Regions from separate parts of the Vibrio sp. THAF190c genome, predicted to be linked through region 2. Evidence: predicted binding sites of a transcription regulator. Region 2 holds the regulator's gene; each other region holds the start of a gene.
The links. The regulator PurR, encoded in region 2, represses purine synthesis genes. The targets are predictions, from matches to a motif close to TNANGNAAACGTTTNCNTNA.
Positions count from the first base shown of each region.

Region 1: the regulator PurR is predicted to act here: its motif matches at 2,311-2,330, upstream of purE (5-(carboxyamino)imidazole ribonucleotide mutase).
Region 3: the regulator PurR is predicted to act here: its motif matches at 4,688-4,707, upstream of glpX (class II fructose-bisphosphatase).
Region 4: the regulator PurR is predicted to act here: its motif matches at 3,682-3,701, upstream of FIV04_RS10485 (NupC/NupG family nucleoside CNT transporter).

Region 1 covers NZ_CP045338.1:3,245,850-3,253,361, reverse strand. The annotation lists gene FIV04_RS14790 (type I DNA topoisomerase) at 3-575, shown strand; gene FIV04_RS14785 (5-(carboxyamino)imidazole ribonucleotide synthase) at 618-1,748, opposite strand; gene purE (5-(carboxyamino)imidazole ribonucleotide mutase) at 1,754-2,239, opposite strand; gene FIV04_RS14775 (L-threonylcarbamoyladenylate synthase) at 2,437-2,994, shown strand; gene hemF (oxygen-dependent coproporphyrinogen oxidase) at 3,016-3,933, shown strand; gene aroE (shikimate dehydrogenase) at 4,010-4,840, shown strand; gene FIV04_RS14760 (DUF1488 domain-containing protein) at 4,843-5,109, shown strand; gene FIV04_RS14755 (gamma carbonic anhydrase family protein) at 5,106-5,651, opposite strand; rRNA gene FIV04_RS14750 (16S ribosomal RNA) at 6,156-7,512, shown strand, end outside.
Region 2 covers NZ_CP045338.1:1,152,564-1,160,075, reverse strand. The annotation lists gene mukF (chromosome partition protein MukF) at 1-959, opposite strand, end outside; gene cmoM (tRNA uridine 5-oxyacetic acid(34) methyltransferase CmoM) at 1,096-1,878, opposite strand; gene elyC (envelope biogenesis factor ElyC) at 1,994-2,869, shown strand; gene torR (two-component system response regulator TorR) at 3,000-3,713, opposite strand; gene torD (molecular chaperone TorD) at 3,970-4,617, shown strand; gene purR (HTH-type transcriptional repressor PurR) at 4,939-5,943, shown strand; cyclic di-GMP riboswitch class I at 6,115-6,199, shown strand; gene FIV04_RS05275 (TfoX/Sxy family DNA transformation protein) at 6,328-6,918, shown strand; gene FIV04_RS05270 (TVP38/TMEM64 family protein) at 7,043-7,512, shown strand, end outside.
Region 3 covers NZ_CP045338.1:3,045,761-3,053,272, reverse strand. The annotation lists gene pfkA (6-phosphofructokinase) at 1-340, shown strand, start outside; gene tpiA (triose-phosphate isomerase) at 489-1,259, opposite strand; gene FIV04_RS13830 (5-carboxymethyl-2-hydroxymuconate Delta-isomerase) at 1,495-1,842, shown strand; gene FIV04_RS13825 (DUF805 domain-containing protein) at 1,891-2,313, shown strand; gene FIV04_RS13820 (DUF3135 domain-containing protein) at 2,399-2,737, opposite strand; gene FIV04_RS13815 (metalloregulator ArsR/SmtB family transcription factor) at 2,855-3,472, opposite strand; gene glpX (class II fructose-bisphosphatase) at 3,621-4,628, opposite strand; gene zapB (cell division protein ZapB) at 4,953-5,195, shown strand; gene rraA (ribonuclease E activity regulator RraA) at 5,263-5,781, opposite strand; gene FIV04_RS13795 (1,4-dihydroxy-2-naphthoate polyprenyltransferase) at 5,855-6,772, opposite strand; gene hslU (HslU--HslV peptidase ATPase subunit) at 6,932-7,512, opposite strand, start outside.
Region 4 covers NZ_CP045338.1:2,366,920-2,374,431, reverse strand. The annotation lists gene minD (septum site-determining protein MinD) at 1-229, opposite strand, end outside; gene minC (septum site-determining protein MinC) at 250-912, opposite strand; gene FIV04_RS10500 (YcgL domain-containing protein) at 1,134-1,424, shown strand; gene FIV04_RS10495 (lytic transglycosylase domain-containing protein) at 1,457-2,449, shown strand; gene FIV04_RS10490 (LysR family transcriptional regulator) at 2,622-3,542, shown strand; gene FIV04_RS10485 (NupC/NupG family nucleoside CNT transporter) at 3,749-4,948, shown strand; gene folD (bifunctional methylenetetrahydrofolate dehydrogenase/methenyltetrahydrofolate cyclohydrolase FolD) at 5,055-5,915, opposite strand; tRNA gene FIV04_RS10475 (tRNA-Arg) at 6,126-6,202, shown strand; gene FIV04_RS10470 (serine/threonine-protein kinase) at 6,430-7,512, shown strand, end outside.

The DNA.
Region 1 (7,512 bases), 1.2 Mb from region 2:
TCATGAGTAGTAAGATTGATCATCAACTTTTCTCGGCTCACGAGCACGCGTTAGAACATGAAGCGTGCCCGCAGTGTGACGGAGAGTTGCAGCTGCGCCACGGTAAACACGGCCCGTTTATGGGGTGTACCCATTATCCTGAATGCGACTATATTAAGCCGTTGCATCAGAATGATGGGCATATCGTGAAAGAACTCGGTGTGCCTTGTCCAAAGTGCCAAAATGAATTGGTATTAAGGCAAGGGCGCTATGGCATGTTTATTGGTTGTAGTAGCTACCCTGAGTGTCATCACATTGAGTCGCTTGACCAACCGAAACAAGAGCAGCAATCAGCACCGCAAGTCGCCTGCCCTGAGTGTGGCAAAGGTCATCTTGTTGAGCGCAAGTCTCGCTATGGCAAACAATTCTTTGCGTGTGATAACTACCCTAAGTGTAAGTTTGCTGTCAATCAGCCGCCGATTATTGGTCGCTGTGAAGTGTGTCAGTATCCACTGCTGGTGGAGAAGAAAACCGCCAAAGGCACCAAAAAGCAGTGTGCTGACCGAAAATGTCACCACATTCAAGAACAAGCATAAAAAACGGCGCTCAATGAGCGCCGTTTTTTATTGGATTTCCATTTACTGCATTTGCTCAGCAAAATCGTGTATCGCTGGGTAAGCCCTTTTATCTAAGATCTTAGCTAGACCGCAAAGCGTGCGTTGCAGTTCGGCATTGTAGTCAGCACTAACATTAATGTGCCCCATCTTACGACCTGCACGTTTTTCTTTGCCATACCAGTGAACATGACAACCGGCCTGCGCCAAGATCGCGTTAGGCAGAGTGTCCTCACCCAGGATATTGATCATCGCAGTCGGGCGAATCAGCTTTGTGCTTCCTAGAGGCATGCCACATACGGCGCGAAGATGATTTTCAAACTGACAAGTTTCAGCACCTTGCTGTGTCCAGTGGCCAGAGTTATGAACGCGTGGGGCAATCTCATTAACGAGCAGTGCACCTTGAACATCAAAGAACTCAAGAGCAAGTACACCTACGTAATCCAAGCGCTCAGCAACCGCAGTGAACATAGTCTTAGCTTGTTCCTGTAACTCAACATCATCAATCGCTGTTGATAGGCTCAGCACACCGTCGGTATGAACGTTTTCAGCCAGAGGGTACACCTGAATCTCACCATTTTTACCACGAGCACCAATTAAAGATACCTCACGATCAAATGGAACAAACTCTTCAGCAACAATCGCTTGGTTGTCGGTCGCCGCGATGCATTCTGCCATCTCAGTCCAAACGGTTTCTACTGCGTCTAAAGACTTAAGGCGCCATTGGCCCTTGCCATCATAGCCACCTAGTGTGCTCTTAAGCACCATTGGTAGGCCAACATGCGAGATAGCGTGGTCAAAGTCTTCGCGAGAGTTGATCACTGCGTATTTGGCGTTCTTCACGCCCGCTTGGTCGAGCAGAGCTTTCTCAAGACGACGGTCGCCGCCAGCTTTGATTGCTTCGGTAGTCGGTAGGAACTTACCACTGCGCTCACACACTTCGAGCACATCATGAGGGATGTGTTCGAATTCAGCCGTAATCACATCCGCACGCTCAATCGCATTCTCTAAGCCATTGCCTAGAATCGCTTGCGTTAATGGGTGAACAATGTTTTTGCTGCCAACATCAAAAGCAGAAATTTCAATATTCAGCGGTGCCCCAGCTAGGGACATCATGCGAGCAAGTTGGCCCGCGCCTAACACAAGAACATGCATGGGAATTAGTCCTCTGCAGGGTTTGGATTAGCTAGTACCGTTTCTGTTTGCTCAGAGCGGAACGCTTCTACTTTTGCCATCACATCTTCATTGTGCGTACCAATGATTTGTGCTGCTAGAATACCTGCGTTAGCTGCACCTGCTTCACCGATTGCCAATGTACCTACAGCAATACCTTTAGGCATTTGAACGATAGAAAGAAGTGAGTCCATGCCTTTAAGAGCTTTAGACTGTACAGGTACACCAAGAACAGGAACGCTAGTAAACGCTGCAGCCATGCCTGGTAGGTGAGCTGCACCGCCTGCACCTGCAATGATCACCTTAATTCCACGCTCTTTTGCACTCGTTGCGTAATCCGCCAGTAGTTGAGGAGTACGGTGAGCAGAAACCACTTTTGTTTCGTACGCTACGCCAAATTGATCCAACATGTCCGCTGCTAGCTTCATTGTTGGCCAATCAGATTTAGAACCCATGATAATACCGACAGTCATCTCAAACTCCTTCAGGTACGATTTGATTAAGTGATTAGATAATTTGCGCGCATTATACGGGGAAAATTGCTCAAGGAAAACGTTTGCGTCAGTCAAAGTTGCTAATTGATACATTTTATAAACAAATAGCTTTAGTAACATTTAGTGATTATTTGTACACTTAACGAGTTTAATAGCAGATATAGATGAGGCAAATCGTGGACAACTTTCAGCATACTTTACAGGCATTACAACAAGGTGAGGTGATCGCCTATCCAACTGAAGGTGTATTTGGTGTTGGTTGCGACCCTGATAACCCGCAAGCCATCCAGAAATTACTTGAACTCAAACAGCGTCCGATGGAAAAGGGCCTCATCCTAATTGCTGCTAGTTATGAACAGTTGCTTCCCTATATCGATGAAAGTCAGCTGACCCCTGAGCAATTGGCAACGGTAAAATCGACATGGCCAGGCCCTGTTACGTGGATCATGCCAGCCAGTGCACAAGTGACGGGTTGGGTAAGTGGTCAATTCGATTCAATTGCAGTACGTGTAACCGATCACCCTTTGGTACAGAAGATGTGTAATGCGCTTGGAAAGCCGTTAACCTCTACCAGCGCAAACCTATCGGGTGAGCCGCCGTGTATGACCACTGAAGAAGTGAAGCAGCAGCTTGGTCATAAGCTGGTGGCCATTCTTGAGGGTGAAACGGGAGGCCGTGATAAGCCGAGTGAAATCCGTGATGCAAAGACTTCTCAAATATTAAGACAGGGCTAAACCCTGCATAAAGGAAGAAACATGTCAGCAATTGATAAAGATGCGGTAAAGCAGTTCTTGCTCAACTTACAAGATTCGATTTGCCAACAACTAGAACAAGCCGATGGTGTTGCGGCGTTTGAAGAAGACGCATGGCAACGTGAACCTGGTGAGCGTCTTGGCGGTGGTGGTCGTACGCGCGTTATGACTAATGGTGCCGTATTTGAGCAGGGTGGTGTGAACTTCTCTCACGTCGCGGGTAAAGAGATGCCAGCATCAGCGACCGCACATCGACCAGAGCTTGCTGGCCGAAAGTTTGAGGCAATGGGTGTTTCGTTGGTGATCCATCCTAGGAACCCATATATCCCAACCTCTCATGCCAATGTACGATTTTTCATTGCAGAAAAAGAGGGTGAAGCGCCTATCTGGTGGTTTGGCGGTGGTTTCGACCTGACCCCGTTCTACCCATTTGCTGAAGATTGCCAATCTTGGCACCAAACAGCGAAAGATCTATGTGCGCCATTTGGCGATGATGTGTATCAGCAGCATAAAGAGTGGTGTGATAAGTATTTCTACTTGCCTCATCGTGATGAGACGCGTGGTGTAGGCGGCTTGTTCTTTGATGATTTGAATGAGTGGGGCTTTGAGAAGAGCTTTGCTTACATGCAAGCGGTTGGCGAGGGTTATACTCAAGCTTATCTGCCAATTGTTGAACGAAGAAAAGAGACGCCTTACGGCGAACGTGAACGCGATTTCCAACTCTATCGTCGTGGCCGCTATGTTGAATTTAATCTAGTTTATGACCGTGGCACCTTATTTGGTCTACAAAGTGGTGGGCGTACCGAGTCGATTCTGATGTCGATGCCACCATTGGCACGATGGGAGTATCGATACGAACCTCAAGAGGGTTCACCAGAGGCGCTACTGTACACAGACTATTTAAAACCTAGAGTTTGGTAAGACTTCCTTCCTTATAGGTATAGTGATAGGGTCATCATTCGATGACCCTTTTTCATAAGCTCTGTTAGGTAAGGATATGACACAGTACATAGATCGCTATGCCGTTTTTGGAAACCCAATTAGTCAAAGTAAATCACCATTTATTCATACGCTATTTGCTCGCCAAACGAACCAGCAACTTACCTATACATCTCAACAGCCTGAGCCCGGTGATTTTCTCATTGCAGCGAAAGATTTCTTTGGTAATGGTGGTAAAGGCTGTAACGTTACAGCACCATTTAAAGAAGACGCATACCAATTTGCGGATCGCTTAACTGAGCGAGCTCAACTAGCTGGTGCCGTGAATACCCTTAAAAAGCTTGATGATGGCGAGATCATTGGTGACAACACCGATGGTGAAGGGCTAGTCCAAGATTTATTGCAACATCAAGTAGTATTAAAAGACGCTCGTATTCTGTTGCTTGGAGCTGGAGGTGCAGCAAGGGGGGTGATTAAGCCATTGCTTGACCACAGTCCTCGTCAATTAGTGATTGCCAACCGCACTGCTTCTAAAGCACAACTACTCGCAGAAATGTTTACTTCCTTTGGCAATGTCTCAGGCGTTGGACTTGATGAGGTGAATGAAGGCTTTGATGTGATCATTAACTCTACTTCTTCTGGGTTGAGCGGTGAACTGCCACAAGTGTCCGCCGAGATATTTACACCAACAAGTACCGTTTATGACATGGTCTATGGTTCGGGACATACGGTCTTTAATCGCTGGGCATTGGATAATGGTGTCCACGCTGCTTATGATGGCCTAGGTATGCTAGTGGGCCAGGCGGCTGAAAGCTTTATGTTGTGGCGCGGTCTAAGACCGGGTACAAAGCAAATCCTCAGAGAATTAAGAAAGAACCTAGAGGCTTAATAATGAATCAGTCAATTTTGTTTCCTGATATCCAAACCTGGGATGCAGAGAATCAACGCGTCGTTTTCCCTGCTCAACAAAGTGGCGCACTTATTGAGTGTACTATTACCCTAGAAGAGCTAGGAAAATTGGCAGGACGTGAAGTAACAAATGAGCAAGCCATTGAGGTGTTCAGTGAGTTGCGTTTTGACTTAGAAGAACTAGCAGAAGAATTAATAGAAGAAGAGGAGTTTAACTCCTCTGGTCAAATCGAGATTCAAGCGTCTTAAACAGGGCGAACTGAATCTCGATAGTCATTTTTGTTCTGAACATAGTTGTCGGCAGACTTCTGGAGAAAAGCACGTTCTTTATCTATTAAAGGACGTGCTTGTTTTACTGGGCTTCCCACATATAAATAACCGCTCTCTAAAACTTTGTTTGGCGGAACTAAACTGCCAGCACCAATCATTACTTCTTGCTCTACGACAACATTGTCTAAAATGATCGCTCCCATTCCTACCAATACCCGATCTTGAATGGTGCAACCATGCAACATCACCTTATGGCCAATTGTGACATCATTACCGATAATCAAAGGGTAGCCGTCAGGATTCTCCTTGTTTTTATGGGTGACATGAAGAACTGAACCATCTTGGATATTTGTACGTTGACCAATATGGATATGATTAACATCGCCTCTTGCTGCAACCAAAGGCCAAACACTAGAGTCGTCACCAATCTTGATGTCACCAACTAATACTGCGGTTTCATCTATATAGACATCTTGGCCTATTTTCGGTGCGATACCTTTATAACTGCGTATAGAACTCATAAATCCTCCTTTATATAGCTAGCTTAAGAGCATTATTGGGTCTCTGACTAGGATAAATGGCCGTTTTTGAGTGTTTTTTATCCGAACAATCAAAAAACTAAAAAAAACGTAAAAAAGGGCTTGCCAATGTGATCGCAATCTCTATAATGCCACCTCGCTGACACGGGATGGCTTCGAAAGAAACCACAACGAATCAGCAAGCCAAATTAGCCAAGCTAAGCGCTTGAAAAAAGTTTTGAAAAAAGTGGTTGACACTAAAACTTAAATCGCTAAAATGGCCGTCCGATTTGAGCGAAGCTCAAAAAGGAAAAGCTCTTTAACAATTTAAACCTATCAATCTGTGTGGGCACTCGTTGATGAATATCAAAATAGAAACTTCGGTTTCAATTTGATTTCAATGAACTGAGTGACCAATTCGAATCGTAAGATTCGGCACAGTCAATTCACAGTCACTATTCGTAAGAATAGGGAATGTAATCAGTATTCATTGAGTCACAAAATATTAAATTGAAGAGTTTGATCATGGCTCAGATTGAACGCTGGCGGCAGGCCTAACACATGCAAGTCGAGCGGAAACGAGTTATCTGAACCTTCGGGGAACGATAACGGCGTCGAGCGGCGGACGGGTGAGTAATGCCTAGGAAATTGCCTTGATGTGGGGGATAACCATTGGAAACGATGGCTAATACCGCATGATGCCTACGGGCCAAAGAGGGGGACCTTCGGGCCTCTCGCGTCAAGATATGCCTAGGTGGGATTAGCTAGTTGGTGAGGTAATGGCTCACCAAGGCGACGATCCCTAGCTGGTCTGAGAGGATGATCAGCCACACTGGAACTGAGACACGGTCCAGACTCCTACGGGAGGCAGCAGTGGGGAATATTGCACAATGGGCGCAAGCCTGATGCAGCCATGCCGCGTGTATGAAGAAGGCCTTCGGGTTGTAAAGTACTTTCAGCAGTGAGGAAGGGGGTGTCGTTAATAGCGGCATCTCTTGACGTTAGCTGCAGAAGAAGCACCGGCTAACTCCGTGCCAGCAGCCGCGGTAATACGGAGGGTGCGAGCGTTAATCGGAATTACTGGGCGTAAAGCGCATGCAGGTGGTTTGTTAAGTCAGATGTGAAAGCCCGGGGCTCAACCTCGGAACTGCATTTGAAACTGGCAAACTAGAGTACTGTAGAGGGGGGTAGAATTTCAGGTGTAGCGGTGAAATGCGTAGAGATCTGAAGGAATACCAGTGGCGAAGGCGGCCCCCTGGACAGATACTGACACTCAGATGCGAAAGCGTGGGGAGCAAACAGGATTAGATACCCTGGTAGTCCACGCCGTAAACGATGTCTACTTGGAGGTTGTGGCCTTGAGCCGTGGCTTTCGGAGCTAACGCGTTAAGTAGACCGCCTGGGGAGTACGGTCGCAAGATTAAAACTCAAATGAATTGACGGGGGCCCGCACAAGCGGTGGAGCATGTGGTTTAATTCGATGCAACGCGAAGAACCTTACCTACTCTTGACATCCAGAGAACTTTCCAGAGATGGATTGGTGCCTTCGGGAACTCTGAGACAGGTGCTGCATGGCTGTCGTCAGCTCGTGTTGTGAAATGTTGGGTTAAGTCCCGCAACGAGCGCAACCCTTATCCTTGTTTGCCAGCGAGTAATGTCGGGAACTCCAGGGAGACTGCCGGTGATAAACCGGAGGAAGGTGGGGACGACGTCAAGTCATCATGGCCCTTACGAGTAGGGCTACACACGTGCTACAATGGCGCATACAGAGGGCAGCCAACTCGCGAGAGTGAGCGAATCCCAAAAAGTGCGTCGTAGTCCGGATTGGAGTCTGCAACTCGACTCCATGAAGTCGGAATCGCTA
Region 2 (7,512 bases):
AATAACCATGGCGCATCAAAGTAATCGGTTACCGATTGGCGCAGTCGTTGGCTGAACGCTCGGTTCTTATCCATATCGATGGCAGTACGAATAAACTTATGTACGTGGCGGTCGTAACCAATCCATAGATCGATGGCTTGCTGGCCCCAACTTGTGATTCGGTCTAGCTTCATCTGCAGACCGAATAGGGTTTCACCAACGAACTCTAGCTCGTCATCACCATAAACAATCTCTTGGATATCAAGAATCTGTGTTTGTAGCTCATCACCGGCCGCTTGTAAGGTATCTTGAAGCTCTTTTAACGTTGCAGAGGTTTCAGATAACAGAGCTTCACAGTTATTGATCGCTTCACGCCAATCTTTGTTAAGAAGGTCCGCAATCTGCTGTTTAACAGTCTGTTGCTGTTCATCCATTACACGTTGGTTAAGATCGATTTGGTCAAAGATCTCACCAACTGAGTATTTTAGGACGCCATAAACGTTTTTACGCCAGTGGCCCGGCGTTCCGCCTTTTTGTGCGGCTTCAATTGCCTTCGCCATCTCGTCAGCAACCATCGATAGTTGAATCGATAGTTTTAGCTTCGAGAATTGGCGGTGACGTAGGTAGTAATCTGAAATACCAATTGCGAGCGGCGATAGACGATAAATGCTCGCACCATCGGTAATCTCGCTGGTAAAACGGCTAATCAATTTCTGCTTTACCAGTTCATTGATTGCGTTGTTTGCGCGAAACGCTGAGGCTTCGCCGGTATCTTCGAACAGACGAGTGACAATGGTAAACGCGTCGTGCAGTTCACCCTCACCTAACTCTTCATCGAACCTTTCGTTGCTTAGTACTGCGATAGCAATTAGAAATGCCAATCGCTCAGGCGGCAAATTTAATGAAAAATCATGCTGCTTGACCCAGCCCACCAACTCATCAATTGGCTGCTCTTCGGCAGTTTGAGTCATTTCACTCATTGTGGTTCCTGTTACTGTTCTTTGTAACACCGAACAGATGTCGATGTTACGCCTTTTCTTTATAACGCGGGCTATCAGGTTGTCGACTGTAGCCTAGGAATGCGATGGCAACTCTTGTACCACATTCTCCGCTTTTTTATTCTGGTTTTTGCGCCCAAACGTGAATATAACGACCTAAAGAGAGGTAAGGCTCTTGGCGACATAGCTGCTTCTCAAGCTCAAGCACGTCTTCGAATTGATAGTCGCCCATGTACTCCATGTTACCTATGTAATCACTAAACGAGCGAATACCCGACTTTCCTTTAATCTCAAGGCCCGCCTCTTCTATCCATTGATAGACTTCTTCAGGCTTCAAACCTTTTTGGGGTTGCAGCTTAAACCGTTTTCGATGTGGCATCCCATTTAATACATGAGGAATATTGCCACAAATCACATTTTTAAGGACTAATCCGTGATGGTTGTAAAACATAATTGATGCCACGCCACCCGGTTTAACTTGCTTAAGCAGGATATCCAAAGCCTCTTTTGGATCGGCTAACCACTCCATCACAGCATGAAACATCACCATGTCCACGGGCTCATCCATATGCTGTGCAATGTTTTGAACCGGAGAGTGAATGAATCGATACTGTTCAAGCAAGCCGGCTTTATCAATATCTTGCTGTGCCAATTTCAGCATTTCAGAAGAAAGATCACACAGCGACACTTTATGCCCCAAGCCAGCTATCTTTTGCGACATCTGAGCTAAACCGCCTCCTGCATCCAAAATCTGCAAAGGTGATTCATCGGTTTTGAATGTGCTTAACGCTTGCTCTAAATCTTCCCATACGATGATCTGACGGATCTCTCCTTTGTCAGAGCCGTAAATATTTTTTGCAAATTTGTGGGCAATATCGTCGAAATTACGGTCTTCAGTCACAGCTACTTGAGTTATCATGTCCTATCGTGCCTGCTATTCTGTCACAGGAATTTCAGGAATAAAGAGGCGATGTCTCTTTTTAGTACTAAGTGATGTTTTTTCGGACTATTCGGATATGTTTGAGCTGAAAAAAGTAGTGTCTTCACTGTTGATGCCACTGCCAGCAATGTTAATTCTCGCTTTTCTGGGCTTAGCCCTTGTTATGTTCACTACAAAACGTAAAACAGGGTGCCTTATCACGCTGTCTGCATTATGTGGCATTTTCCTTATCGCGTTCCAACCCGTTTCTAGCCAACTTCTTATGCCAATGGAACGCCAATACACCGCATTCTTACCAACTACTGAACCTGTCGATTACGTGATGGTATTGGGTAGCGGCCATGTGGTGGATGACCAAATCCCGCCAACGTCTGAACTTAGCCGAACTGGCCTAATGAGACTAAGTGAAGGTATTCGCATTCAACGAATCTACCCGGGTGCTAAGTTGATTCTATCTGGCTATGGTGGTGGCACTGAAGTCAGTAACGCACGTATGATGGCCAAAGTTGCCCTAGCATTAGGCGTTGCCAAACCTGACATTATCTTGCTTGAGACAGCCAAAGATACATGGGAAGAAGCGCGTCAGGCTGCTGCGTTTGTAAAAAACAAGCGAATGGTTTTGGTGACTTCTGCAAGCCATATGCAGCGCGCTCTTAACGAGTTCCATGACGCTGGTATCAAACCAATTCCTGCGCCAACTAATTTCTTAGCTCAAGAAGGCATTGAACAGCCTTGGAACAAGTACATGCCAAAAGCAGCATACTTGGAACAAACAGAGCGCTACTGGCACGAAACGATGGGCTTAGTTTGGCAATCACTGCGCGACTGGCTAGATAACCAAAGCTCTGAAATGGACGAACCGGTTGTAATCTCCGAGCCATCGATGCTTGAAGAAGAAAACTCTACAACCTCTGGTGCAATACCAACGAGCGGCGCACAGCCAGCACTTTAATGCTGTACAACATGGATAACCATGACTAATGGCCTATGTTCTTTTCAAGCTGATTCCATAAACAAAAAACCGAGATACTGAATATCTCGGCTTTTTCAATTTTGCTTGTTGAGCATTTTAATTCTGAGCGTTAATCGCCAGCAAACATGTAACCTTCACCATGAACCGTCACAAAGATTTGAGGGTTCTTCGGATCAAACTCCATCTTCGCACGCATACGACGAATCAATACGTCAATGGTACGGTCGTTTGGCGCATCAACACGGTGGCTAATCATATTTAAGATTCGCTCACGGCTTAATACTTGGTTCGGGTATGAAGACAGCGCAACCAATAGCTCATATTCTGCTTTGGTCAATTTCACTGGCTCACCGTTTTTGCTCAGTGCGCGGCGTGGAATATCAAATATCCACTCACCAAAGCGAACGATAGATTCGTCATCCGCCTGCTCCGCCGCACCTGCTGGTGACTTGCGAGCTGCAGAAATTCGCCAAAGTAGGTTTTTCACTCGAACCAGTAACTCGCGAAGTTCGAATGGTTTAGTAACATAATCATCTGCGCCCATCTCTAGGCCTACAATTTTGTCGATGCTATCCGTGCGTCCAGTAACTAAAATAATCCCAATGTCTGATTGACTGCGTAATTCGCGAGTTAGCATCAATCCATCTTCGCCTGGTAAGTTGATGTCCAGCATAATGAGGTCAACGTTATTCTCTTCTAGAACGTTTCTCATTTGAGCGCCGCTTTCTGCTTCGCTTACTGTGTAACCCTCATTCTGGAAATATCCAACCAGCTTACTACGGGTTACCACATCATCTTCAACGACTAATACGTGATAGCTCATCTACACCACTTTTCTTATTTAATAGTTTCAGTGACTATTCTATTCATAACTAGTAACAATTCTAGTAGTACGCAAGATAAAAGCCAGAAACCTGAATTTTTTTTGATACAAGACAATCTTAAACCTTGCTATTTAACCTCCATCGCAATTCAATATAGGCATTACTACTAACGAGTGACTTTGCAATTAGCAAATACAACCGTTAGCAAGCCTTCGTACCGCAGATATTACGAAAGACGATATTAGGATTATTGAGATGAAAGAAACGAAAGCGTTCAACGAACAACGAGCTGAAATCTACTGGTGGCTATCGAGCCTGTTCGCAAAAGAGCTGACTCAAGAAGAACTGGATAACTACCACTCGGTTGAGATTCGTTCGTTTTTAACTGGTCTTGGCGACAATGAGACGCTTAAGCCAGCAATCAATAACCTAGTAGATGCGCTTAACCGATTGCAGAATCGTGAAGACGCTCAACTGGAGCTTTCGTCAGATTTTTGCGAGTTGTTCCTTAAGTCAGATAAATACGGTGCTCTACCGTACGCTTCTATTTACTTAGACAAGAGCGGCCTGCTGAACGCCAAGCCAGCTCAAGACATGGAAGCCATCATGGCGTCTTATGGTATCGCCGTAAACCAAGACCTAAAAGAGCCTGCTGACCACCTAGCCATCGAGTTGGATTTCCTTGGCAACATTATCATTCGTTCAAACGACCTCGAGAGTGAGCAAGAATTAGAAGCAGCTTTCACTGCACAGCATGAATTTGTTGAACAACAACTTCTCAGCTGGATTCCACAATTTGCAACGAAATGCCGTGAATTTGATGAGTTTGGTTTTTACGCTTGTGTTGCAGAATTGCTAGCCGCTTTCTGTAAACTTGATGCGCAATATTTGGCTGGTGAATAAATTCACTAATGACTAAAGGCACAATTTAGGTAGAATGTGACAATTCACCCAGATTTCTGGGTGAATTTTATTGCGAGTATTTTCTAGTCAGTCTAAAATTGTGACCGCAAACGATAAAATATGAAACATTCTCGAAATGCTATGCTTTAAATTAGCTAAGAGCATTTCGGTGTTAAGACAAGCCGCTCTCATTAGCGGTTTTTTGTTTTTTAGCACTTTAGTACCGAGAGAGCCCTACACATTCTAAGCTCTTGTTCTGGTAGCTTAAAACGGCTACTTGCTCCGTACTGCTGAGGAAGTAGCTATCAATAGGATAAAGCCATGGCAACTATAAAAGATGTCGCTCGCTTAGCCGGCGTATCAACAACCACCGTTTCTCACGTGATCAACAAGACACGTTTCGTAGCAGAAGCGACTCAAGAAAAAGTAAACAAAGCCGTAGACGAATTAAATTATGCACCAAGTGCCGTTGCTCGTAGTTTGAAATGTAACTCTACGCGCACAATCGGTATGTTAGTAACTCAATCAACTAACCTATTCTTCTCTGAAGTGATCGATGGTGTAGAGAGCTACTGTTACCGTCAAGGCTATACGCTGATTCTATGTAACACAGGTGGTATCTACGAGAAGCAACGTGACTACATCCGAATGCTTGCTGAAAAACGCGTAGATGGCATCTTAGTAATGTGTTCTGACCTAACGGAAGAACTTCGTGAAATGCTTGACCGTCATGCAGACATTCCAAAAGTTGTTATGGATTGGGGCCCTGAAAGTTCACAAGCAGATAAGATCATCGACAACTCTGAAGAAGGTGGCTACCTAGCGACTAAATATCTAGTTGAACGCGGGCATGAACGTATTGCATGTCTAAGTGGTCACTTAGATAAAGCGGCGTGTGTTGAACGTATCGCTGGTTACCGTCGAGCACTGGCAGAGGCAGACATTCAAGCCGATGACAACCTAATCCTTGAAGGTAACTTCGAGTGTGATACGGCTGTTATCGCAGCAGATAAAATCGCTGCAATGGAAAATCGCCCTACCGCGGTATTCTGTTTTAACGATACGATGGCGCTTGGTCTTATGAGCCGCCTACAACAGCAAGGTATTAAGATCCCTGAAGATATTTCAGTGATTGGTTACGACAATATTGAGTTGGCAGAGTACTTCTCACCGCCGTTGACGACTGTTCACCAACCAAAACGTCGTGTCGGTAAGAACGCGTTCGAAATCCTGCTAGAACGTATCAAAGACAAAGACCACGAAAAACGCGTGTTCGAGATGCATCCAGAGATCATTGAGCGTGCGACAGTAAAAACGTTAAAATAACGTAAACTTTAGAAAAATCTAATAAAACGCACCGTTTGGTGCGTTTTTTTTATTTGTCAAAAATAAAAACCCAGTTGCATATCAAGGCAACAATTAACTGAATTAAGATCACATTTTAGAATAACAAGTGTGAACCTCATTCAACAAAAAACTTTATTCTTGATTATACAGTCACGCACAGGGCAAATCACTTGAAAGGGTGAGACGCAAAGCCTCCGGCCTAACCCATTATTGGTATGGTAGCGGGGTTACCGATGGCAAAATGCAGTATTTCCTACCTTTAGTAGTAATTTACGGCTTATTGACAATTTCATTGCGACATTTTGCTAATCTCTCGGACCTGCTTATTTGGTGGCGTAATTCAAATACACCGAGATAAACAATATGGATAAACCGATACTCAAGGACTCAATGAAGTTATTTGAGCCACTTGGAAAGATAAAGTCACGCTCAATGTTTGGCGGTTTCGGCCTTTTTGCCGATGACACCATGTTTGCATTGGTCGTAAACAATCAGTTGCACATTCGAGCTGATAAGAATACTACTTCACAATTTGAACAACAGGGCTTCGAACCTTACGTTTACAAAAAACGTGGATTCCCAGTCGTTACTAAGTATTTTGCCCTCCCAGAAGACCTCTGGCAGACTCAAGAACGTATTATCGAGCTGGCAAAAGCTTCCCTTGACTGTGCTAAAGAAGAGAAACAAATCCAATCATCGGCGAAACCGACGCGATTGAAAGATTTGCCAAACCTTCGACTTGCCACAGAGCGTATGTTGAAAAAAGCAGGGATCGATACCGTTGAAAGCTTGTATGAGTCAGGTTCTGTTAATGCATACAAAGCCATTAAAGAATCTCATTCATCAAGTGTTAGCTTAGAGCTACTTTGGGCGCTTGAAGGTGCAATCAACGGCACTCATTGGTCGGTGATACCTCAGCAGCGACGCGACGAGCTCATCAGCTCTATTAATTAGGTCCAAATCACTTAATTGTAAAAAGCCACATTAATGTGGCTTTTTTTATTTTCTTTTGAAAGTTAATCTTTCCTTCTCCTGTCTAACTATACTAACTATAAGCAAAAGATTAAGGGACGCTCCCATGAGTAAGAAAATGATTTTAGGCATAATTTTAGTTGCCACGATAGTGTTACTAGCCGTTAACTTTGGTCAATACTTAACGCTTGAAAATGCCAAAGCCCAGCAGGCACTTCTTAATGACTACATAGAGAGTAACTTTGTTGTTGCGGCAGCAACCTACTTCATTCTCTATATTATGATTACCTCTTTCTCTATCCCAGGCGCTGCTGTAGTTACGCTACTCGGGGCGGCGCTATTCGGCTTTTGGACTAGTTTATTACTCGTGTCGTTTGCAAGTACCATAGGTGCAACACTAGCGTTTTTGAGTAGCCGTTTTCTACTGCGTGACTGGGTGCAAGGTAAGTTTGGCGATAAGCTGTCTACTATTAATCAAGGCGTAGAAAAAGATGGCGCATTCTACCTGTTCTCTTTGCGTCTGATTCCGGTATTCCCATTTTTCTTAATTAACTTACTAATGGGCTTAACACCTAT
Region 3 (7,512 bases), 1.4 Mb from region 2:
TGGTATTGCTAAAGGTAAGAAGCACGCAATCATCGCGCTTACTGAGCTAATGATGGATGCAAATGAGCTAGCAAAAGAGATCGAAGCAGCGACGGGTCGTGAAACTCGTGCAACCGTTCTTGGTCACATCCAACGTGGTGGCCGTCCAACAGCATTCGACCGTGTATTGGCTTCTCGCATGGGTAACTACGCAGTTCACCTACTTCAAGAGGGTCACGGTGGCCGTTGTGTTGGTATCGAGAAAGAGCAGCTTGTTCACCACGATATCATCGACTGTATCGAGAACATGAAAAACCCAGATCGTTCAGACCTATTCAAGGTTGCTGAAGAGCTATTCTAAGCCTGTCTTGGTCTAAAAATGTAAAGAGCCGCTGCATTGTCAGCGGTTTTTTTATGCTTGAATATTAGAAGATTAGGCTTGGGTGACAGGTAATAAAAAAGGCCAACCTAAGTTGACCCTTTCTTCAATTTAAACAGAGAAGTCTAAATTAAGCTTTTGCTTTAGCTGCTGCTTTAGCGATAGCTGCGAAACCTGCTGCGTTAAGAGCTGCACCGCCAACTAGAGCACCGTCGATGTCTGGTTGTGCGAAGTAAGCTTCAGCGTTTTCTGGCTTAACAGAACCACCGTATTGGATGATTACTTGCTCAGCTACTGCTGCATCTTTTTCAGCGATCATTGCACGGATAGAAGCGTGGATGCGTTGTGCATCTTCAGCTGTTGCTGCTTTACCAGTACCAATAGCCCAGATTGGTTCGTAAGCGATGATTGCGCCGTTTAGAGCTTCAACGCCGTAAGCGTCGATAACTGCGTTGATTTGACGTGCACATACTGCTTCAGTTTCGCCTGCTTCGTTTTGCGCTTCAGATTCACCGATACAGAAAACTGGCTTCAGGCCGTTCTCTTGTAGGAATTTGAATTTCTTAGCAACGAACTCGTCTGATTCGTTGTGGTATTCACGACGCTCAGAGTGACCGATGATGATGTGAGAAGCACCAAAGTCTTTCAGCATTTCTGGAGACATGTCGCCAGTGAAAGCACCGCTGTTGTTTAGGTCAGTGTTCTGTGCACCTAGGATGATTTTGTTACCGCCTTCTGCGATAAGACGCTCAGCTAGATCGATGTAAAGTGCTGGTGGAGCTACTGCTACGTCTACACCTTCAACGCCTTCAAGTTCAGCGTTAAGACCAGTTAGCAGCTCAGTTACCATTGCTTTGCTACCGTTAAGTTTCCAGTTACCCATCACTACAGGACGACGCATAGGAATATCTCCGTATTTAATCAATTAATGTAAAAAATCTTCGTAAGAATATAACAGATAAAACGCGTTAGATCATGATTGTGGTCATGTCTTTATGGGATCTTATCGATTGGTCAGAGTAGATAATAGACAGATATCAGTGATCCAACAGACAGAATAATAGTGAACTCCTCGGATTTTTCACGGTTAATTGATATTAAAGGACAAACGATTGCGTGAAGAATAGGAAGTAACCATGCCAAATTTAGTTCTTGAGTACTCAAACTCGGTGGATGAGCGAGTGAATGTACAAGGTTTGCTAGAAGATCTCCATCAAGTTGCATTACACTGTGGATTGTTTGATGCGCCTTCTGTCAAATCTCGTTCTCTGCGTTGCCACAATTGGTTGGTAGGGGAAGAGGACGACAGTGTGGACTTTATTCATATCAGCTTCGAGTTACTTTCTGGCCGCACTGATGAGCAGAAAAGAGAACTGTCACGAGCATTAATGGTGGTGCTGCAAGAGCAAGCCAGCCATGTAAGAAGCCTGACAGTGAACATCCGCGATATGGACATCAACAGTTTTCAAAAAGTGATTAATTAAATTTTTGCAGCCCTTTTTGGCCGCATCCCAAATTAGAGTGTATTTAAGATGTCGATGAAAGAGTTACTGTTTTCCTTCCAAGGAAGAATCAGCCGTAAAACCTACTGGATTTGGAACGTATTTTACTACGTTGCGATTACTGGCTTTGCCTCCGGTATCTCTGTGTTGTTCCCAGCATATTCATACATCTTATTGCCAATATTCTTGCTGATGCTGGTGGTTCCTGATCTGGCAGTTACGGCAAAACGCTGGCATGACCGCAATAAATCAAATATGTGGCTGCTGTTGAATGTGCCTTTAGTTTTAGGACGTTTGGCATCACCAATGGCGACACCAACCGCTGAAACTGTATCGCCAATTCATATGGTGGCGACGGTCGCTGCTTTGGTATGTGGCCTGTGGATTTTGGTTGAGTGTGGCTTTTTGAAAGGCACTGAGGGTCGTAATGATTACGGTGACGAACCGCAGTAGCTTGCAGAGATGCATTAAGTTAAAAAGTGTTAGGAAAGAAAAAGGAGGCATATCGCCTCCTTTTTTGTATCAGGTTCCCTAAGGGTTAGTCGGTGTTTCTTGGTTTAAATGCAATGATGGTCGCTTGTGGTGGCTCAGGGTTAGAATCGTTGCCCTGAAGTGCTTCCTGAAATTTACACACCTGACAGCGCAACTCTCGCATTAAGACAACGTTGGTTTGATGAGGGTTTTTACAGCGACTGACCACTAAGTCGATATGGCTCTGTTGAGCGCGCAGTCTGTCCTGCATGATGTGAGAGGCAGAACAAATCATCTGTTCGCACATATCTTGCTTGAGTTGGTTGAACGCATTCGGATCTCGCTGAGCAAGTTCAACCAATTCATCGAAAGGGGGCAGTTTGAGATCGGGTTGAGGATGTCCCATCTTTCTTTCCTTAATGATGCATCGTGAGTGAGATACTTTAAGCTTAAGAAAGAAAGTTGGTTATTTTTTGTTCGGTTTGTGTTCTTCTCAAATTTGAGACAGCAATAGTCGATAACGCTAAAACGGAATCACAGTGTATGTACAGCGACGTTCACCCGCAATAATGTGTTCGGAACGACTGATATTACAGTCATTTTTAAGCAGTTCGGTAAACACATTTAGCTCTGATTGGCACAAGCTAGGACAGCGTGTTGCGGCTTTACAGATAGGGCAATGGTTCTCGATCAAGACATAGTGATCGCCTTCGTCGTGCAGCTCGGCCATGTAGCCTTCATCTTCACGCAATTGAGTGAGGGTTTGGAGCTTGCTAAGAAGGTCATCACAATTGACTAAGGCTTGTTGATACTGCTTTAGGGTCGATTGCTCACGCTCTGCAGAGACTTTGGCTAGGCCTTCTTTTCCAAACAGATTCTCAACGGCATCGATAACTTGAATGGTCAACTCGCCATGACGATCAGAGAATTGACTGTGTCCTTGTTGGGTTAGAGACCAGTGACGCGTTGGGCGACCAACTTTTACCTTAACGTCATGAAATGCCAGAATACCATCATCTTCTAGGCTTTGGAGATGCTGCCTTGCACCCATGGTGGTCATGCCAAACTCTTGTGCGAGCTGCTTAGCAGTAACGGCTCCATGGCGCTTAATGGTGTGTAAAATTCTGTCGCTTGTTTTCATACTATCCCTACCTCATGACCCCTACTATTATGAGGCAAGGCATTTATAAAGCAAACCATTTACTATAGCCACTTGACAGCATCGTTATAAAAAGAAAAGGCCAGCATTAAAATGCTGGCCTTGAACAAAGTTTACGTGGTGGTCGTTATTAAAGAATGTGACCGATCACTTCTGGGTCTTTGCGCTCAAGGTAGTGAATCGACTTGATGCGACGAATTGTACGACAGCGGCCACGAATCAGCAGAGTCTCTGTGGTTGCAATGTTGCCTTGGCGAGTGATGCCCTCTAGCAGATCACCTTTAGTGATGCCCGTTGCCGAGAATACGACGTTATCGCTGCGCGCCATGTCTTCCATCTTTAGAACCACACCTGCAGTTACGCCCATTTCAGCACAACGCTCAAGTTCCAGTTCACCGTGCTTACGGTTCTCTTCGTTGTCGCCTTTCACTTCATGACGTGGCAGCAAACGACCGTGCATGTCGCCATCTAGTGCGCGAATTACCGCTGCTGATACCACACCTTCTGGTGCGCCACCGATGCAGTACATCACGTCCACTTCGCTGTCTGGCATACACGTTAGGATAGAAGCGGCGACATCACCGTCTGGCACAGCAAATACGCGTACGCCCATCGCTTGCATTTCTGCGATCACTTGGTCGTGACGAGGTTTAGCTAGCGTGGTTACCACAAGTGTATCTAAAGATTTACCCAGTGCTTTAGCAATGTTTTCTAGGTTCTCTTTTAGTGGTTTTTCTAGATCGATAGCACCTTTAGCACCAGGGCCAACAACCAGTTTTTCCATGTACATGTCAGGCGCTTTTAAGAAGCTGCCTTTTTCACCCGCTGCTAGTACAGCCAGTGCGTTTGACTGGCCCATAGCCGTCATACGTGTCCCTTCGATTGGGTCAACGGCGATGTCAACTGCATCACCACCAACACCGACATTCTCACCGATGTATAGCATCGGAGCATCATCGATTTCGCCTTCACCAATCACGATTTCACCGCTGATTTCGGTTTTGTTGAGCAGGCTGCGCATGACTTCTACTGCGGCACCATCGGCAGCGTTTTTATCACCACGGCCAAGCCATTTATAACCTGCTAGTGCTGCACCTTCAGTGACACGAGAAAATGCCATTGCTAAATCGCGTTTCATGCGGACTCCAAAATTTTCAAAGGGGGAATAGAAATTTCGCGGCGGATTTTACCATAGTTCAAAGGAAACGTTTGCTTTTTTGCTTTTGTGGCTTTGCTTACGATCAAAGCAGAGCTGAAATTTTAAAATATTCACTGAAATAATCAGTTAGGTAATAGTGCTGGCACAATTAACGTCAATATTCGGTAAAAAGCGATGTTTTTTTCATCGAATGGCGCAAAATATCGAAGATATAGAGTGTTTATCCGTGCTCTGCTGAGTAGAATGGGGCAATAAGTGGAGTGAACCTTCAACATCAAATGGATAACTTAAAGGTAGGCCAGAATGTCTTTTGAAGTACTAGAGCAACTAGAAGCAAAAATTCAAACAGCAGTTGATACTATTGCACTTCTGCAAATGGAAGTAGAAGAGCTAAAAGAAGAGAAGCAGCAGCTAGCGACAGAAGCTGGTGAGCTAAAAGCAAGCCGTGAAGAGCTAGAGCAAAAAACTCAGCAAATGCAGCAAGAGCATGCAGCATGGCAAGATCGCATTCGCAGCCTACTAGGCAAGATGGACGAAGTTGAGTAATCCACTTTTGCTGCGATAAACGCTGATGAAAAAAATGCCCGCTTGTTAGCGGGCATTTTTGTATCAACTATTCGTTCTCATCGTCTTCTGCATCAAGCTCGAACTCTACATCGAGTGGCTCTGGTGACAGAATGATGCCGGTGTTATCGGCATAGAGGTAATCTTCAGGTAGGAAGCTAACACTGCCAAAGTTGACTGGAACATCGACTTCGCCGACGCCATCTTGTACAGCGCCAACTGGAATAGAAGCAAGGGCTTGAATACCGAGATTCATATCTTCTAGTTCGTCTACTTCGCGAACGCAGCCATACACGACGATACCTTCCCACTCATTGTCTTCGGCTAATAGTGCTAACTCGGCATCAATCAGCGCTTTACGCAGTGAGCCACCACCATCAATCAACAACACACGACCCAAGCCGTCTTGTTCTAGAACAGAGCGGATCAGCGCGTTGTCCTCGAAACATTTGAGTGTCGTGATCTGTCCAGCAAAGGAGGCTCTTCCACCAAAGTTGCTGAACATCGGCTCTACGACATCCACTTGGTCTAGATAGATGTCGCACAGTGCTGAAGTGTTGTATTCCATTCGCGTACCTTTTGAACAATGAGCTTACTTTGAGTATATCGGTGCTCGATCCCTTTGCAATGATTAGTCTGAATTATGTCAATAGAGTTTGAGCTACAACAACACCAGCAAACAATAAGTTAGTCACCAGAGAGCATTTGACGATAACTGGCATCATAGGTGCGATTTGTGCGGGTTTGTCCGTATCCCAAACCGCCTTACCATGTTTGTAAACGGTGATGATGCTCAGTGAAAACGGCAGGCTAATCCAAGCGGGCTTATCTTGAATAAGCAGGTAGCTAGCGAAAGCAATCACTGCCACGCTCAGGAGGACAAAATGATACTGCTTGGCTTTGTGCTGTCCTAGTCGAACTGCCATGGTGCGTTTACCACACTCACTGTCGTTTTCGATGTCACGCATGTTGTTGATGTTTAGTACGGCCACCGCCATCAAGCCACAGCCCAAAGCGGGTAAGAATAGGCTTGGTTCGATGTGCCCTGTGTGCAGGAAGTAAGTTCCGGATACACCAAGCAGACCAAAGAAGATGAATACTGACAGGTCGCCTAAGCCGATATAACCATAGGGCTTGTTACCGACGGTGTAAGCAATCGCGGCTGCAATCGCCAGCACACCCAAACCGATGAAAGAGAGAATACTCTCAATAGAGGATAGGGCGTGGAAAATTAAGATAAGCCCAGCAATCATGGTAAACACAATGTTTAGGATGATGGCTTGCTTCATGGTTGCGGCTGAGACAGCACCCGACTGCATCGCTCGCATTGGTCCTAGACGTTTTTCATTGTCGGTGCCTTTTACCGCATCGCCATAGTCGTTAGCGAGATTGGAAAGGATCTGCAGCAAGGTCGCAGTGAGAAAAGCCAACAAAGCAATGGAGAGAGAAAACTGATCGCTAGCGAACGCTAAACTACTTCCTGTAAGAATAGAGACGAGTGCGAGAGGCAGAGTTTTTGGTCGTGCGGCATCAAGCCAAATCAGTAGAGATTGTTTCATCGTAGGTCTATTTGTCGTTGTAAGGACACTGTGTCATACCGTATTTCGAGTATACGCTCATTTTTTAGGTAATAAAAAGCCCACTCGAGAGTGGGCCTTGAAATCGGTTATCAGCTTGCTGTTTCTTTGCGTTAGAGCAACAAGTTGGATATTTTTGTGCTACAGAATGAAGCGGCTTAGGTCTTCGTCCTCAACGAATTCGCCTAGCTTAGACTTCACGTAACCTGCATCAATCACCAGCTTGCTGCCCGCTTTGTCTGTCGCTTCGAATGAAATCTCATCCATTAGACGTTCCATTACCGTGTGTAGACGACGTGCACCGATGTTCTCAGTGGTTTCGTTAACTTGCCATGCCGCTTCTGCAATCTGAGTGATGCCGTCTTCAGTGAACTCAACGTCCACTTCTTCTGTTTTCATTAGAGCGATGTACTGCTCAGTTAGAGACGCTTTTGGCTCAGTCAGGATGCGCTTGAAGTCATGGCTTGATAGCGCTTCAAGTTCAACACGGATTGGTAGACGACCTTGTAGCTCAGGGATCAGATCCGATGGCTTAGCCACTTGGAATGCGCCCGAAGTAACAAACAGGATATGGTCTGTTTTCACCATGCCGTGCTTAGTCGATACCGTGCTACCTTCAATAAGAGGTAGTAGATCACGCTGAACACCTTCACGAGATACGTCTGGACCCGAGCTATCACCACGCTTACAGATCTTGTCGATCTCATCGATAAACACGATAC
Region 4 (7,512 bases), 1.2 Mb from region 2:
CTTTGATCATCGCTTGGTTCAGAGTTGCTTCACCATTGATAACGTTAACGAAATCGTAAACGACACGACGCTCACAGCCCATGATAAGATCGAGGTTACGCAGACCAATATCAAAGTCGATAACCGCTGTTTTCTTTCCTTTCAAAGCTAAACCTGAGGCAATAGCTGCACTGGAGGTAGTTTTACCAACACCGCCTTTACCTGACGTTACAACGATAATGCGTGCCATTATTTTTTCCTTTTATTTCTTTATAGTGCGAGTACGTCAACACGTAGTACGTCGTTGTCCATGCTGAACATGGTCTTCTTCTGCCAGTACTCGCTTTCAATTTGATCGCTGAGCCAGTAGTTGCCTGCAATGGAAACCAGCTCGGCTTGTAAATCGTTACAGATAATCTTTGCTTCAGTTTGACCGCTTGCGCCTGCAATTGCGCGGCCGCGTAATGTGCCATGAATATGAATACTGCCATCCGCAATCACTTCCGCTCCAGCACTCACGTGACTCAAAATTAATAGGTCACCATCTTTAGCATAGACCTGTTGTCCAGAACGAATCGGAGTTCTTACCACTTTTGTGGGCGCCATCTTAGCCGGAGCCTGTGAAGGGGACTTGCTGGCCGTCATTACAGCGAAGCCAGCTTCTTTTGCTAGGTTTTGCATGCGCTTATCGGAACAACCCGTTACGCCGACAGGGATCATACCTGCTTGAAAGATGCCGTTTTTAAGCTGAAGGAAGTCGATATCACCAGCAACTTGACTGATGTTAATTACCACAGGAGCTGCAGCAAAAAAGTTTGGTGCTTGGTCGACTTTTTCTTGAAGGAATGACGCTGCATTTTCGACGTTATCATCGGATAAGTGCAAGACAGATAGCGTAAAGCTGCTACCTTTTAAATCTGGGTTACTAGACATCGAAAACTACAGGACCTCAATAACGGTTGGCTACAATTTCTTTCATCTTTACGATAAAGGACATTGCCTGAAACTAGGCTTATCATGTTATATTCCCAGACCAAGCACAGCAAGTGATCTTGTTGTCAAATGGACGTTTTGTTCCCAATATTTCACCAACATAAACTATTGATCTCGCATGTGAGAGTTTTGTAGTCATAAACATTTAGAAAAGGTTTGTCATGCTGTGTTCTATATATAAAAGCTCAAAAAAAGAAGGAACATACCTTTATATCCCTAAAAAGGATGATTTTTCACAAGTTCCTGACGCATTGATGGAAATGTTTGGTAAACCTAGCTTCGTAATGGTCATCAAAATGGATGGCCGTAAATTGGCGCAAGTGAACATCGATAAAGTTCGTGAGTCTCTAGAAACCGACGGCTTCTTTTTGCAATTGCCGCCACCACCAGTGAATGAACTTGAGTTGTATAAAGAGCGTAAGGCTCAACAAAACACTCAAGATGAAGAGTAGTCTTACTCACCTTATTCAGGGAGGAATGATCGTTGAGTAAATTATCGCAAACCCTAATTACCGTGTCGGCGTTGTTAGCCGGCAATGCATTGGCTCCATTGCATGCTAATGAATTAAGCTTTGAGCAGTTTGTTGAAAAGCTAAAACAGCAGGGCTCAGAGCAAGGCATCTCTCAATCGATCATCGACCAAGCCTTTGATGGCGTGACGTTTAAACCACGTGCAGTAAAGGCGGATAAAAATCAGCCAGAGAAAAAGCTGACGCTAGACGAGTACATTCCAAGAGCAGTTCCTGCTTGGAAGGTTAAGCAAGCGCAGTCGCTTTATGATAAGCACCATGCTGAACTGAAACGCATCGGTGATGAGTATGGTGTTCAACCTCGCTTTATTGTCGCATTGTGGGGCGTTGAGAGTAACTTTGGTACTTTTACTGGTAATTACCGTGTGATTGACGCGCTAACCACCATGGCTTACGAAGGTCGTCGCGAGGCGTTCTTTACCAAAGAAGCGATGGCAGCACTGACCATTCTTGAAGAGGGGCATATTAAACCTCAGGATATGAAAGGGTCGTGGGCTGGAGCGATGGGGCAACCTCAGTTTATGCCTAGTTCATTCCTAGCTTATGCAGCAGATGGTAATGGTGACGGTAAAAAAGACATCTGGAATACCGAAGCCGATGTTTTTGCTTCTGCGGCGAATTATCTGAGCCAGTCTGGTTGGGATGATAAGTACACATGGGGCAGACAAGTAAAAGTGCCGGCGAATATTTCTCTAGATATGCAGGGCCGCTCGGAAGAGAAAGGTAAGTACCTTCAAGAGTGGTCAAAGCTGGGTATTACGCGCTTTGATGGTAGCCCACTGCCTAAGCTTGATGAAGATATTAAAGCTTGGTTGATCATGCCGGATGACCAAACCGGGCGCTCTTATTTGGTTTACAACAACTACAATGTACTGATGAAGTGGAATCGTTCGTACTACTTTGCACTGGCAGTGAGTCACCTCGCTGATCGAATTAAGTTTAAATAGCTTAAGTTAAAAGAAAGTAACCAAGGCAAAGCGGCGTAAGCCAACAGATTAAAAAGGACTCTTCGGAGTCCTTTTGTTTTTAGTGTTTTCAAACAAGTGGTTTATTCCAGATAGGCCGTTTCATAAAGATAGATAGAGGGTAGGCGGAGTGTTAACAGACAGAGCGGCACAAATGGTGATCTTCCACGCCTTGATTAAGCATGGCGGTTTTACCAATGCAGCGAAGAGCTTAAATGTATCGGTATCGCACATCAGTAAGCAGATCGCACTGTTGGAAGACAACATTGGGATTAAGCTGGTGCAGCGTACGACGCGCAGCCTCACGTTGACCGAAGCGGGTGAAGTGTTTTATCAGCACTGTGAACAGCTGTTTGGTACGCTCAAAGCTGCACAAATGGACATGGAAAGTCAGCGTGATGATGTCTCTGGTAAATTGCGCGTTGGTATCTCCCAGTCGTTCGGTACTTTGCATGTCATTCCCGCTATTGATCAGTTACGTCAGCTCTATCCGCAACTTAAGGTTGAGGTTCACCTGTTTGATTATAAAGTCGATATGATCGAAGAGCGTTTAGATCTGTGGATCACCAATAATGAAGAATTGCCAGAAGGGTACATCGCCCAGCGATTAGCAGACAGCCAGTTTGTAGTCGCGGCATCACCAGACTATTTGATCAAAGCGGGTACGCCGAGTTGTCCTTCGGATCTGAGCGACCACAACTGTCTTATCTATCGTAGCCGTGAGCGTGATTATACCTCTTGGGCGTTCGATAACGGACAAGAAAGTTTATGTGTCACCGTTAGTGGTGATTACTCTGTCGATCTAGCAGAGGCGGTAAGAGACGCAGCTGTGGCAGGTTGGGGAATTGCCTATCTTGCGACTTATCTTGTTAAAGAGGAGTTTCGCAGTGGTCAGCTAATTCAGGTATTACCTGAGTGGAAAGCCAGTCAGATCATGCCATTTTTTGCTGTCTATCCAAGCCGCAAGAACATGCCAAAGAAGCTATCCACGGTGATTGAGTTCCTGAAACAGCACATTGGTTCTCCGACGTATTGGGATAAAAATCTGAAAACTTGCGTTGAATTACACCGCTAACTGTCGCTGTTTTTGAAAATATAATTTCTATATGGAAAAAGTATTAAAAATAATCAATAAAGTTTTAATTAATTCAATGAGTTATATATTTGGTGCTTAAATGGACAGTTAAGCCAACATCCATGTAACAACCACTGCTTGCCGCAAACGGTTTCCTCTATACAATGCGTCGCCTTTCCTACTACAACTTTTCAGGTTTGACGCATATGGCATCCCTAATTGGAATCATTACTCTTCTAGTAATCGCTTGGTTACTATCTACGGACAGAAAAAATATTCAGCTAAGAACGGTGTCTCTTGCTTTCTTACTTCAGGTCTCTTTTGCACTGCTTGTGTTGTACGTACCTATGGGTAAAGACGTGCTTAATGGCGTGACGGGAGCCGTTTCGAGCTTAATCAATTACGGCCAAGAGGGCATCGGCTTCCTATTTGGTGGCCTAACCAATAGTGGGTTTGTATTTGCGATTAACGTTCTCGGTATCATCATTTTCTTTTCGGCTCTGATTTCAGGTTTGTACCACATCGGTTTCATGCCAAAAGTGATCAACCTAATTGGCGGCGCATTGCAGAAGCTGTTAGGTACAGGCCGTGCGGAATCTCTTTCTGCTACGGCGAACATCTTCGTTGGCATGATTGAGGCACCATTAGTGGTTAAGCCTTACCTGAAGCACATGACCGATTCTCAGCTGTTTGCGGTAATGACTTGTGGTTTGGCATCGGTAGCAGGCGGCACGCTAGTTGGTTATGCGTCTCTAGGCGTGGATCTGAACTACCTAATTGCAGCGGCATTTATGTCTGCGCCTGCAGGTTTATTGATGGCAAAAATCTTGGTACCGGGCAGTGCTAATGAGACTCAAGAGAGCATTGAGTCAGATGTAGAAATTCCACGAGCAACGAACGTAGTTGAGGCAATGGCAGATGGGGCTATGTCTGGACTTCGTATTGCAGTCGCAGTGGGTGCAACACTTCTTGCTTTTGTCAGCGTGATTGCAATGCTGAACGGCATGCTAGGTGCAGTTGGTGGTTGGTTCGGCGTGGACCTAAGCTTCGAGCTTATTCTAGGTTATGTGTTTGCACCCGTTGCATGGTTGATTGGTGTGCCATGGAACGAAGCGGTTGTTGCGGGATCACTGATCGGCAACAAGATCGTTGTGAATGAGTTTGTTGCCTTCATCCAGCTAATGGAAGCGAAGGAAGTACTAAGCGAACACTCTCAAGCTATCGTAACCTTTGCACTGTGTGGCTTTGCGAATATCTCAACCATGGCGATTCTAATCGGTGGTTTGGGTAGCCTGGTTCCAGAGCGTCGCTCATTCATCTCTAAGTATGGCTTCCGCGCGATTTGTGCAGGCGTACTAGCGAACTTGATGAGTGCTTCGATTGCAGGTGTAGCGCTGTCGCTATAGTCTTTTCCATAAGTGAATAGCCAACAAAAAAGCCGCGACGGATTGTCGCGGCTTTTCATTATTTGAAGCAATGGCTACATGAGATAATAGCTATTTGAGGCAGTGGTTACTTGTTAGAGTGGAACTGCTCACAAGCGATCATTGTGTTCTCGATAAGGCTTGCAACCGTCATCGGGCCAACACCACCAGGAACTGGAGTAATGAAGCTTGCACTCTCTTTCGCAACATCATATTCCACGTCACCCACCAATTTGCCTGACTCTAGGCGGTTGATACCAACATCGACCACCACGGCACCTTTCTTGATCCATGCACCCGGAATGAAGTTAGGCTTACCTACTGCAACCACAACAACGTCAGCTTGGCGAACGTGACCTTCTAGGTCTTTAGTGAAACGGTGGCAAGTAGTGGTAGTACAACCCGCTAGAAGCAGTTCTAGAGTCATAGGACGACCAACGATGTTTGATGCGCCGACAACAACCGCGTGCTTACCACGTAGGTCGATGTTGTAGCGGTCAAGCAGAGTGATGATACCTTTTGGCGTACAAGAACGTAGCTTAGGGATACGTTGTGCAAGACGACCGACATTGTATGGGTGGAAACCATCAACGTCCTTTTCTGGCGTAATACGCTCTAGTACGTGTGTGCTATCGATACCGGCAGGAAGAGGTAGCTGAACAAGAATGCCATCAATCTCTGGATCTTCGTTCAATTGGTCAACAAGAGTAAGTAGCTCTTCTTCGGTTGCCGTTGCAGGCAAGTCAAAAGACTTTGATACAAAGCCGACTTCTTCACACGCTTTGCGCTTGCTCCCCACATAAACTTGAGAAGCTGGGTCTTCACCCACTAAAACTACCGCTAGGCCTGGAGCTCGTAAGCCTGCTTCAGTACGCGCTTTTACACGTGCAGCAACTTCAGAACGAACGGTTTGAGATATTAGCTTTCCATCAATATTTTGAGCAGTCATGAATTTCCTTAGTATTGATATTCAAGTTAGTGGCTGATGTTTTGGCGCATTATTCCAGAAAACGTTTTTGATTTCCATCAAGCAAACGTTTGCTTTGGTCTAATTTTCAACACTTATAATGCCTTTGCCCTTTTTTTACTCACTTAGATCAGAATGTTAGACAAAGCCGTTGCTTTACTGATTCGAATTCGTATAATTCTATCCTGTAGCGCGCCCTTAGCTCAGCTGGATAGAGCACGTCCCTTCTAAGGATGTGGTCGTAGGTTCGAATCCTACAGGGCGTGCCATTTATTTTAAGAAACCCGATAGCTCTTTGAGTTGTCGGGTTTTTTGCGTTTCAGGCTTAATTATATTTGTGACTTAGTTGCTCGTCACCCTGTTATTTTTTTGATTAATGGAACTGTTGGAATTTTATTTCAAGAGTCTACAAACTGTATCAAGTTATTTCCCTTTAATTGATAGGGTTAAAAGTTCTGGGATATAAAACCAGTAGCTATAATAACTGACACTTAAAATGGATTTTAACCTCAGTAGTACTCAACTCTTTTATCAATTGGTTGATAAGAACGCCAGCGAACGCGATCTTATCCTCTCTGATGTTCGTCAAAATTCGCCCCAACTTGCTCGTAACGTCGATGAATTATTGAAACACGCCAACAATAATTGTGCGATTGATGCATTGGAAGTGCATCTATCGACAGCTAATCAATCTACCATTTGTTATGAAAACCTTCGCGTTGATCGCTATGTTATCGGTCATGAGCTAGGTAGAGGAGGGTTTGCTGCGGTTTATTATGCTGCTCGCCACGATTCACTGTTTTATCACCAGTACGCAATCAAATTTTTCCATCCCGAGATCTTAGGACTGCTAGGTCAAGAGGCACTCTTTTCAGAGGCACAGCTCCTTGCCAGTGTTAGCCACTCCAATATTGCCAAAGTCTACGACGCAGGTATCTATAACGGAGCAGCGTACATCGTGATGGAGTTCGTCGATGGGGTGAACTTACGCGACTACTTAAGCTCACGGTCGTTGAGTTTCGATCAGAAGTTGGTGCTGTTTCGAGATATTTGCTTGGCTGTCGATCATGCTCATCAACATCAGGTTATTCATGGCGATCTTAAACCCGAAAACATACTGGTTTGTCGTGATGGTGTACCGAAAATCATCGACTTTAACATTGCTCAAAAAGTACAAAGGCTGAGCACTGGGGATAGGGAATTAATCACCCAAAATGTTTTGGCACTCACGCGAAACTACGCAAGCCCAGAGCAGCTTGATAGTGATGCGATAGACAAGCGAACAGATGTGTATGCCTTAGGTCGGATTCTGTATTTGGATATCCTCCGAGCTCAGCCGAGAGGCGATATCACCAAGGTCGTGGCTTTAGCGACTCATTCCTCCCCTAGCCGCAGATATGCAAGAGCCAAAGATCTTGCGCAAGATATCGAAAATGTTCGCTGCTTTTTCCCTTTAAGCCAAGAGTCCAAAGTAAGCGTTGAAGTGATAAAGAAATCAATGATTCGTTCTCCAGTGTTTACTCTGTGTAGTACTGCTCTAGTGCTGAGCATGATGGCTATCATTGTGGCGTTGTCGACC